DNA from 2 places in the Rhizobium sp. TAL182 genome. Region 2 is predicted to be linked to the other one. Evidence: predicted binding sites of a transcription regulator. Region 2 holds the regulator's gene; the other holds the start of a gene.
What was found. Region 2 encodes LexA, which represses DNA repair genes until DNA is damaged. Its sites were predicted from a motif close to TGTTCNNNNTGTGTTCNG; they were not measured.
Positions count from the first base shown of each region.

Region 1: recA (recombinase RecA) is a predicted target of LexA. The motif match lies at 3,708-3,725, and genes of this name have one in related genera.

Region 1 is NZ_CP021024.1:2,497,834-2,503,480, forward strand. It holds gene alaS (alanine--tRNA ligase) at 1-2,417, opposite strand, end outside; gene recA (recombinase RecA) at 2,573-3,661, opposite strand; gene Tal182_RS12595 (carbohydrate kinase family protein) at 3,891-4,835, shown strand; gene Tal182_RS12600 (pseudouridine-5'-phosphate glycosidase) at 4,924-5,647, shown strand, end outside.
Region 2 is NZ_CP021024.1:2,114,455-2,120,101, forward strand. It holds gene Tal182_RS10655 (ComEC/Rec2 family competence protein) at 1-1,968, shown strand, start outside; gene lexA (transcriptional repressor LexA) at 1,949-2,668, opposite strand; gene Tal182_RS10665 (VOC family protein) at 2,867-3,763, shown strand; gene kdsA (3-deoxy-8-phosphooctulonate synthase) at 3,760-4,605, shown strand; gene eno (phosphopyruvate hydratase) at 4,746-5,647, shown strand, end outside.

The DNA of each region.
Region 1 (5,647 bases), 380 kb from region 2:
ATGCTGGTCTTGCCATCGTCGGCAAGCCCCTTGAGGTCTTTGGGATCGACGCCCGATATCGACTTGCCGAGGAACTTGACGCCGGCAACCTCGCGCACGGCATCGCCCGAGCCGCCCTGCCCGCCGCCCATGGCGAGTTTACGTTTGGCATCGGCCAATTCTTTCTCGAGCTTGCGTCGTTCATCGATCAGCGCTTCGACGCGCGACAAGACTTCCGACGGCTGCACCTTGAGCGACGCCGCGAGCATCTTCACGCGTTCGTCCTGCTCGGCAAGGTATTCACGCGCCGTTTCACCGGTCACGGCTTCAATTCGGCGGACGCCGGCGCCGACTGCACTTTCGCCGAGGACACGAACCAGGCCGATCTGGCCGGTCGCCGACACATGCGTACCACCGCAGAGCTCGACCGAGTAAGGTTTGTCGGTCTTCGCGCCGTGCAGACCCGTGCCCATCGAAACGACGCGCACCTCATCGCCGTATTTCTCGCCGAAGAGCGCCATCGCGCCTTCGGCGATCGCGTCATCAACGCTCATCAGGCGGGTCGTGACGGGCGCATTCTGCAGCACGATCTCGTTTGCCATGTGCTCGACGACCTTCAACTCCTCGGCCGACATCGGCTTGGGATGCGAAACGTCGAAACGCAGGCGCTCGGGCGCAACCAGCGAGCCCTTCTGGGCAACGTGCGTACCGAGTACTTCGCGCAGCGCCTCGTGCAGCAGGTGGGTTGCCGAATGGTTGGCGCGCAGGCGCGAACGGCGGGCGTGGTCGACAGTCAGAACGACAGCATCGCCGGTCTTGAATGCACCTTCGACGACAGTGCCGGAATGCACGAAGAGGCCCTCGCCCTTCTTCTGCGTGTCCGATATCTCGATCTTGCCGTGGTCGGAGGAGATGACGCCGGTATCACCCATCTGACCACCGGATTCTCCGTAGAACGGCGTCTGGTTGACGACGATCTGCACCTTGTCGCCGGCCTTGGCTTCTTCCGCCACGGCGCTGTCTTTGACGATCGCCTGCACCACGCCTTCAGCACTCTCTGTGTCGTAACCGAGGAACTCGGTTGCGCCATGCTTTTCCTTAAGCTCGAACCAGACGGTTTCGGTTGCCTTCTCGCCGGAGCCGGCCCAGTGCGAGCGGGCTTCGGCCTTCTGGCGCTCCATGGCATCGGTGAAGCCAGCAATGTCGACGCCGATCTCGCGAGCGCGCAGGGCGTCTTGCGTCAGGTCGAGCGGGAAGCCGTAGGTGTCGTAAAGCTTGAAGGCGGTCTCGCCATCCAGCATGTCGCCCTTGTCGAGATCAGCGGTCGCATCCGAGAGCAGCGACAGGCCACGCTCCAGCGTCTTGCGAAAGCGGCCTTCTTCTAGCTTCAGCGTCTCCGAGATCAGCGCCTCGGCGCGCACGAGTTCCGGATAGGCGCGGCCCATCTCCTGCACCAGCGTTGGCAGCAGCTTGTACATCAGCGGCTCCTTGGCGCCGAGAAGCTGGGCATGGCGCATGGCACGACGCATGATACGGCGCAGCACATAGCCACGGCCCTCATTCGACGGCAGCACGCCGTCGGCAATCAGGAAGGCCGAGGAGCGCAGATGGTCGGCGATGACGCGGTGGCTGGCGCTGCCTTCCGCCTTGACTCCTATCGTATCCTCGATGGTGCCGGTCAGCGTGCGGAAAAGATCGGTATCGAAGACGCTCTGAACGCCCTGGAGGATGCAGGCCATGCGCTCCAGACCCATGCCGGTGTCGATCGACGGACGCGGCAGCGGATTGCGAACACCCGGCTCGGTCTGCTCGAACTGCATGAAAACCAGGTTCCAGAATTCCAGGAAACGGTCGCCGTCTTCCTCGGGCGAACCGGGAGGGCCGCCCCAGACATTCTCGCCCTGGTCGATGAAGATTTCCGAGCACGGGCCGCAGGGGCCGGTATCGCCCATCTGCCAGAAATTGTCGGAGGTCGGGATGCGGATGATCTTGTCGTCGGAGAAACCGGCGATCTTCTTCCACAAAGCCGCGGCTTCCTCGTCTTCGGAATAGACGGTCACCAGCAGACGATGCTTCGGCAGGCCGAACCCTTCGGTCACCAGCTTCCAGGCAAGCTCGATCGCATTCTCCTTGAAATAATCGCCAAAGGAGAAATTGCCGAGCATTTCGAAGAAGGTCAGGTGACGCGCGGTATAGCCGACATTGTCGAGGTCGTTATGTTTGCCGCCGGCGCGCACGCACTTCTGCGAGGTTGTCGCCGTCGCATAAGGACGTTTCTCAAGGCCGGTGAAGACGTTCTTGAACTGCACCATGCCGGCATTGGTGAACATCAGCGTCGGGTCGTTGCGCGGCACGAGCGGACTGGACGGAACGATCTCGTGGCCGTTCTTCTTGAAATAGTCGAGGAAGGTCGACCGGATATCGTTCACGCCGCTCATTCTATGCCCTTCAATGCGGCCCGAGGCCGGTAAATACAAATCCATCGGCTTTTAACGTTCGCCTCCGCCACTGTCCAGCAGACAAACAAAACCGGCGGTATTCTGATGAGGGAATGCAGCCGGCTGAAATATCAGATCAAGTTCAAGCGCGAAAATTACATTTCCACGGCGGCATCGCCGTCATCGGCATCCGGACCGCCATTCTGCAGGAACCGGTCGGCGATCAGACCGGCATTCTGGCGCAGCGCCAGCTCGATTTCGCGGGCGAGATCCGGATTGTCGCGCAGAAAGGTCTTGGCGTTTTCGCGGCCCTGGCCGAGACGCTGGCTGTTATAGGAGAACCAGGCGCCTGACTTCTCGACGATACCGGCCTTGACGCCGAGATCGACGAGTTCGCCCGTCTTCGACACGCCTTCGCCATACATGATGTCGAACTCGACCTGCTTGAAGGGAGGCGCCATCTTGTTCTTGACGACTTTGACGCGGGTCTGGTTGCCGACCACCTCTTCGCGCTCCTTGACCGAGCCGATGCGGCGAATGTCGAGGCGCACGGAGGCATAGAATTTCAGCGCATTGCCGCCCGTCGTTGTCTCAGGCGAACCGAACATGACGCCGATCTTCATGCGGATCTGGTTGATGAAGATCACCATGCAGTTCGACTTGGAGATCGAAGCGGTCAGCTTGCGCAGCGCCTGGCTCATCAGGCGGGCTTGCATGCCCGGCAGACTGTCGCCCATCTCGCCTTCGATTTCGGCCCGCGGCGTCAGGGCGGCGACCGAGTCGACGACGAGAACGTCGACGGCGCCGGAGCGCACCAGCGTGTCGGTGATTTCGAGCGCCTGCTCGCCGGTGTCTGGCTGCGAGATCAGAAGGTTCTGCAGATCGACGCCAAGCTTGCGGGCATAGACCGGATCGAGCGCGTGTTCGGCATCGACGAAGGCGCAGATGCCGCCCTTCTTCTGCGATTCCGCAATGGTCTGCAGCGCAAGCGTTGTTTTGCCCGAGCTTTCCGGCCCATAGATTTCAATGATACGGCCCTTCGGCAGGCCGCCAATGCCAAGCGCGATATCGAGGCCAAGCGAGCCCGTCGAAACCGTCTCGATCTCGACAACGTTCTCGTTGGAACCGAGTTTCATGATCGAGCCCTTGCCGAACGACCGCTCTATCTGTGAGAGTGCCGCTTCAAGCGCCTTGCTTTTGTCCACCGATTTGTCCTCTACCAGCCGCAATGAATTCTGAGACATCCGATCCACCTTTAGGTTATTGAAGCCGCTCAAGCAATGTCGAGTTTGTACCCGATTTGTTCCATTCCCGCAATAGGCGTACAAACATTTGAAAGAGAAAGGCAAAACGGTCCGTGTTCTACTTTTGTTTAATCGATGCAAAGCAACGGCTTAGACCATATAAGCCGGCTTTGTCGCAGCCAGGCGGAACGCTTCGATTCGCCCTTCGCGGGTTATGAGAGCGGGTGAGTTGATGAAAAAGATTCTCGTTCTCGGCGGTGCCCATGTCGACAGGCGTGGCCGCATCTCCGGCGAAACGGCGCCAGGCGCCAGCAATCCCGGCACCTGGTTCGAGGAGCCGGGCGGCGGCGGTTTCAATGCGGCGCGCAACCTTGCAAGACTGGGCTTTCACGTGACGATGATCTCGCCGCGCGGCGGCGATCCCTTCGGCGAAATGGTCGGCGAAGCTGCCGATTTCGCCGGCATTGACGACCGCCCGTTCGTCTTCCTCGACCGCAAGACACCGAGCTACACAGCGATCATCGAGAACAACGGCGACCTCGTGATCGCCCTTGCCGACATGGATCTCTATCGGTTCTTCGTGCCGCGGCGCCTGTCCATCCGCTGGGTGCGCGAGGCCTTCGCCGCCCATGATTTCATTCTCGTCGACGCCAATCTGCCGGAAGAGACGATCGCGGCGATTGTCGCCAAGGCGAACTTCCTGGCCAAACCCGTCGCGGCCATCGCCATCTCGCCGGCCAAGGTGGTCCGGCTGAAACCCTGCATTGGAGATATCGACTATCTGTTCCTGAACGAGGCCGAAGCCGCTGCCGTTACAGGCGTGCAGCCGGAGGATTCGGGCGGCTGGCTGCCGCTCCTGAACGAGATCGGCATCAGAAACGCCGTCGTCACCCGCGGCCGGCGCGAGCTCGTTGCGATTTGCAAAGACCGCGCCGTGGCGCTGCAGCCGCCAATCGCCGATACCGTCGCCGATGTCACGGGCGCCGGCGATTCCCTTGCCGCCGGCACGCTCGCCGCCTTGATATCAGGCCTGCCGCTTGAAGAGGCCATTCGCCACGGCGCGGCGGCGGCAGCGCTCACGGTGCAGTCGCGGCACGCCGTCAACGAAAATCTGACGCCGGACCTCTTGAATGAGGCGCTTGCCCTTGTTCCCGAGGTCAGAATTCTACATTGAAGCGACTGAATTAAAGAGTTGAGCATGATGCCGTTCGAGAGCCGCCACGCTTTTCGCTATCATGCTCTGCCGATCACAGGACAAGATCATGACCAAGCCAATCTCCCCTCTTCTGCCGATCGCCTATTCGAAGGAGGTCGCCAGCGCCAAGCAGCGCGGCGCACCGCTGGTGGCGCTGGAATCGACCATCATCACCCATGGCATGCCCTATCCCGGTAATATCGAAATGGCGCGCAGCGTCGAGACGATCATTCGCGAACAGGGCGCGGTGCCGGCGACGATCGCGGTCATCCACGGCACGCTGCATATCGGCCTTGAAGCCGCGCAACTGGAGCAGCTTGCCAAGGCAACCGAGGTGATGAAGGTGTCGCGCGCGGATCTTGCCTTCGCGATCGCCGAGCGCCGCACCGGCGCCACCACGGTCGCGGCGACGATGATCGCGGCGGCCCGCGCCGGCATTCGTGTCTTTGCCACAGGCGGCATCGGCGGCGTGCATCGCGGCGCCGAGGAAAGCTTCGATATATCAGCCGATCTCGAGGAGCTAGCGCGCACCGGCGTTATCGTCGTCTGCGCCGGCGCCAAGGCGATCCTCGACATTCCGAAGACTCTCGAAGTGCTGGAGACCCGCGGCGTGCCTGTGGTCACCTATGAGAGCGAAGAATTCCCCGCCTTCTGGTCGCGCTCCTCAGGCATCCGCAGTCCGCTGTCGCTGAACAGCCCAGCGGCCATCGCCAATTTCCAGACGGTGCGCGAGCAGCTCGGTATCGACGGCGGCATGCTCGTCGCCAATCCGGTGCCGGAAGCCGACGAGA
Region 2 (5,647 bases):
ACCGGCCGTGTCGAACGGCGGGAAGGCGACGGCCGCGGGCGCTGGCGCTACATTCTTGCCGTCACCGGCACCGAGGCGCCGGAGCTGAAACGGCCGCCGAGACGCATCACCGCGATCGTCCGGGGCGCCGATGCGCCTTTCGAGATCGGCGACATCATTACCGGCAAGGCACGGCTGACGCCGCCGGCCGGCCCCGCACTTCCCGCGCTCAACGACTTCTCCTTCGGTGCCTATTTCGACGGCATCGGCGCCAACGGTTTCTTCTACGGTGCGCCGGAGAAACTCGACTTGGAGGCAGGCCCGCAGGCGGACAGGTCGACGGACGCGCTGCTCGAATGGCTCTACCGCCTGCGCAGCAGCATCGGCGACCGCATAAGATCGATCCTGCCCGGTGACACCGGCGCTTTTGCCGCTGCCCTGGTGACGGATGAACGGCGCGCCATCTCGAAGACGACGACGGAGGCGCTGCGCCAGTCCGGCCTTGCCCATGTCGTCGCGATCTCGGGCCTCAACATGGCGCTGTCGGCCGGCATCTTCTTCGTCGGCTTCCGGATGCTGCTCAGCCTCTTTCCCGGTGTCGCCCAAGCCTATCCGACAAAGAAATTCGCCGCCGCCGGCGCGCTCATCGCCGTCACCGCCTATTACCTGATCTCCGGTTTCGGGGTTTCGGCCGAGCGCGCTTTTATCATGATGGCCATTATGCTGATTGCCATCTTCTTCGATCGGCCGTCGATCAGCCTGCGCAATATCGTTCTCTCTGCGCTCATCATCATCGCCATTTCACCTTCTGAAGTATTGGGACCGAGCTTTCAGATGTCCTTTGCCGCGACATTGGCTTTGGTATCGGGCTATCAGCTCTGGAAGGACAGGCGTGTCCGCGAAAACGCTTTTCTGAAACTGCCGATCATCAGGCCGGTGGTTGCCGTCGCCGGTTTCTTCGGCGGCGTCTTCCTGACCTCGCTGATCGGCGGCTTTTCCACCGCACTGTTTTCGATCGAGCATTTTCATCGCCTGACGGCTTACGGCCTGCCGGCAAACCTTGCGACGATGCCGATCATCTCCTTCATCGTCATGCCGGCCGGGTTGCTGGCGATGTTGCTCATGCCTTTCGGTGTGGACGCTCCGCTCTGGAAGGTGGTCGGATTCGGCCTCGATCTGGTGATTGCGGTCGCCAAGACGGTGTCCGGCTGGGGCGGTGATATCGGCGTCGGCCGCTTGCCCGCCTGGTATTTCGCAGTAGCGGTGGCAGGCTTTCTGCTGCTGACGCTGCTGCGCACCCGACTGCGCCATGTCGGCACATCGATCATCGCCATCTCGACGCTCATCGTGCTGCTTCTGCCGGCTCCCCGGCCGCCGGATCTGGTGATTTCGGAGGATGGCAGTCTGGTTGCGGTTGTCGCGGCTGAGGCAATAGCTTCCAACCGTGAAAACCCGCCGGATTTCATCTTCGACCAGTGGCAGCGAGCGCTGGTCCTGCCGACACATGATCCGCCGAAGATGCTGGATGGTCCGGCTATCCCGCCGGAAGGAGAAGACCGCCGTGTCAGGCTTTCCCGCGATCAGCAGAACGAAGCGAGCGCAGCGATGCGGGCAGCCGCAGCAGGCGGTGAAGCAAACCGCTTTTCCTGCGTCAAGAAAGCCTGGTGCACATCAAGACTCGGCAATGGCCATATCGTCACCGTCATCGACAATGCCGCCTATCTCGGCCCGGCCTGCGATACGGCCGATATCGTCGTGACCTCGGTCCGTCTGCGCTTCGACAGCTGCCGCTCAGGCGGCACGCTTTTCACCGGCGAGACGCTGCGCAGGACCGGTTCCGTCGAATTGCGCTTCGCCGGTGCCGACCTGGAGGTCACCACCGCCTTCGATGCTTTGTCGCGACCATGGATGCGCCACCGCGCCTATGATTGGCGCAACGATCGTTTTACCGATTCCGGCCCATCCGGCGTCAGTGATAGCGACGGATGAGGCCGACGAGCTTGCCCTGCACCTTGACGCGGTCGGGTCCGAAGATGCGGGTCTCGTAGGCCGGGTTGGCGGCCTCGAGCGCGATCGAGGCACCCTTGCGGCGGAAACGCTTCAGCGTTGCTTCCTCGTCGTCGACGAGGGCAACGACGATATCGCCGGGACTTGCGGTGCTGCCGTTGCGGATGATCACGGTATCGCCGTCGAAGATGCCGGCATCGATCATCGAATCGCCCTTGACCTCCAGCGCATAGTGCTCACCGGAGCCGAGCATATCCGCGGGAACGACGATGTCGTGGGTGTTGTTCTGGATCGCCGAGATCGGAACGCCGGCGGCGATACGTCCCATGACCGGCACAGAGATGGAGTTGCCATTGTCGGCGACCGGCTTTGGCGCAGCGGGGGCGGCGACCGGCTGGGGCTTTCCGAGGCTGCCCTCGATGACGCTCGGCGAAAAACCGCGGCGCTGTTGAAGGCTGGGGTTATAGGCCTCCGGAAGTTTGATCACTTCAAGCGCCCGGGCGCGATTCGGTAGGCGGCGAATGAAGCCGCGCTCCTCGAGCGCCGTGATCAGCCGGTGGATTCCGGATTTCGAGGCGAGATCCAGGGCATCCTTCATTTCGTCGAAAGAGGGAGGGACGCCGGATTCCTTCATGCGCTCATGAATGAAAAGGAGAAGCTCCTGTTGTTTGCGCGTGAGCATCGACGTCAGACCCCGTGATTGAAACAAATCCAGAACAGACACTATATGTTCCATATGTGTTCCGCAAGTAGCTAAATTTCCGTAAAACTTCGCGCCAACTCGTCGAGATTTTTATTTTCATTCGCCGGATTGGTGCACATGTCTTGCATTGAGCGAGGTGCTGTCGCACATCTCTTGCCGGTTTCAGGAGGGATATTCATGAACGCGCATTCCGCCAAGTCGCACCCGCTGGATCATGTCGTGCTGCCCGTGGTCAATATCGATCTGGCGCGTGAAAGGCTCGGCAAGCTCGGTTTCACCGTCGCCGCTGATGCGCGCCATCCCTTCGGAACGGAGAATGCCTGCGTCTTTTTCGCCGACAAGACCTATCTGGAGCCGCTTGGCGTTGCGAGTGTCGAGGAGAGCGAGGCAGCGGCCCGCCAGGGCAATGTCTTCATTGCCCGCAATCGCGCCTTCCGTTTCCGCTGCGGCGAGGAGGGACTTTCTGCGCTGGCCTTCCTCAGCGAGGATGCCGGCGTCGATCATAAGCGCTTCGTCGGCAACGGCGCGAGCGCCGGTGAGATGTTGCAATTCAGCCGGCCGATGCGGATGCCGGATGGTTCGGAGAGCGTCGGCAGCTTCAAGCTGGCCTTTGCAGCTGATTTGCGCGCCCCCGATTTCTTTCTCTTTACCTGCCAGCGCATCAATTCGTTCCCGACAGATCGCGCCGCGCTGGAGACGCATGCCAATGGCGTGATCGGTATCGCCGAGATCGCGCTTTGTGCGCCGGACCCGGCGGCATTCGCCGCTTTCGTCGGACTTGCGATAGGGCAGGCGGCGGCCGAGAAAACCGGTTTCGGCGTGAATATCGCGGCATCGAATGCGAAGATCAGCCTGATGACGCCGGAAGGGCTGGAGGCCTACTTCGAGCTTGTCGTCTCCTCCGCCGATCGTGGCCTGCGCGGCCGGGCAATCCTCTTCACTGTCGCCGATCTTGCCGTGACAGAAGCGCATTTGGCTGCTAACGGGGTGACCTACACGCGCAAGAACAACCGCATTCTGGTGAAGCCCACGCCCGGGCAGGGTGCGCTCTTCGCCTTCGAGGAAAAACGATGAGCACCGACACGAATTCCGAAGTCAGGATCGGCGAAGGCGAAGGCCAGGTCACCTTTTCCAATACCGCCCGCCTGTCGCTGATTGCCGGCCCATGTCAGATGGAGAGCCGCGATCACGCCTTTATGGTCGCCGGCACGCTGAAGGAGCTTTGCGGCAAGCTCGGCATAGGCCTTGTCTACAAGAGCTCCTTCGACAAGGCGAACCGCACCTCGCTCTCGGCAGAGCGCGGCATCGGCCTGGAAAAAGGCATGGAGGTCTTTGCCGACCTCAAGAAGGAATTCGGTTTTCCCGTCATAACCGACGTCCATACGGCCGAGCAATGCGCCGAGGTGGCCAAGGTGGTCGATGTCCTGCAGATCCCGGCCTTCCTCTGCCGTCAGACCGACCTTCTGATCGCAGCCGCCAGGACCGGCCGCGCCGTCAATGTCAAGAAGGGCCAGTTCCTCGCCCCCTGGGATATGAAGAACGTCCTGAAGAAGCTCAATGCCAGCGGCAATCCGAACGTGCTGCTGTGCGAGCGCGGCGCCTCCTTCGGCTACAATACGCTGGTTTCCGACATGCGCTCGCTGCCGATCATGGCGGCGATAGGCGCGCCCGTCATTTTCGATGCGACCCACTCCGTCGCCCAGCCGGGCGGGCAGGGCGAATCCTCGGGCGGTCAGCGCGAATTCGTCGAGACGCTGGCACGCGCGGCAGTGGCGACGGGTATTGCCGGCGTCTTCCTCGAAACACACCAGGACCCTGACAACGCACCATCCGACGGCCCGAACATGGTCTATCTCAAGGACATGCCGCGGCTGCTTGAGAAATTGCTTGCGTTTGATGCGGTCGCCAAGGCCTGACCTTCAACAGGATGACACGATCGTGGTCTAGGCCACTTGGGAATGCCGATTCGAAGGCTGGTAATTGCGCATTGTAATTTGCACGCCTTCGATTATGACAGGCTTCGAACGTTTGATCACCCACCGAGCAGGAAGAACCCATGACTGCAATCACCGATATCATCGCCCGCGAGATCCTCGATAGCCGTGGCAATCCCACCGTCGAAGTCGACGTCTATCTCGAAGACGGCAGCATGGGCCGCGCGGCCGTTCCCTCGGGCGCCTCGACGGGCGCGCATGAGGCGGTCGAGCTGCGCGACGGCGGCAAGCGCTATCTCGGCAAGGGCGTCGAAAAGGCGGTCGAGGCGGCCAACACCGAGATCTTCGACGCGATCGGCGGCATCGACGCCGAAAACCAGATCCAGATCGACAACATCATGATCGAGCTCGACGGCACGCCGAACAAGTCGCGCCTCGGCGCCAATGCGATCCTCGGCGTGTCGCTCGCCGTCGCCAAGGCTGCCGCCCAGGCATCCGGCCTGCCGCTTTACCGTTACGTCGGCGGCGCTTCCGCGAGCCTCCTGCCGGTGCCGATGATGAACATCATCAACGGCGGCGCCCATGCCGACAACCCGATCGACTTCCAGGAATTCATGATCCTGCCGGTCGGCGCCGATTCGATCGCCGAAGCCGTGCGCATGGGTTCGGAAGTCTTCCATACGCTCCGCAAGGAGCTTGCCGCGCAGGGCCACAACACCAATGTCGGCGACGAAGGCGGCTTCGCCCCCGGCCTGAAGAGCGCGCCCGAAGCCCTCGACTTCATCATGAAGTCGATCGAGAAAGCCGGCTACAAGCCGGGCGACGACATGTGCCTCGGCCTCGACTGCGCCTCGACGGAATTCTTCAAGGACGGCAAGTATGTTCTCGAAGGTGAAGGCCGCACGCTCGAATCAGGCGCCATGGCCGAATATCTGGCAGAGCTTGCCGGCAAATACCCGATCATCTCGATCGAAGACGGCATGGCCGAAGACGACTGGGATGGCTGGAAGGCACTGACCGATCT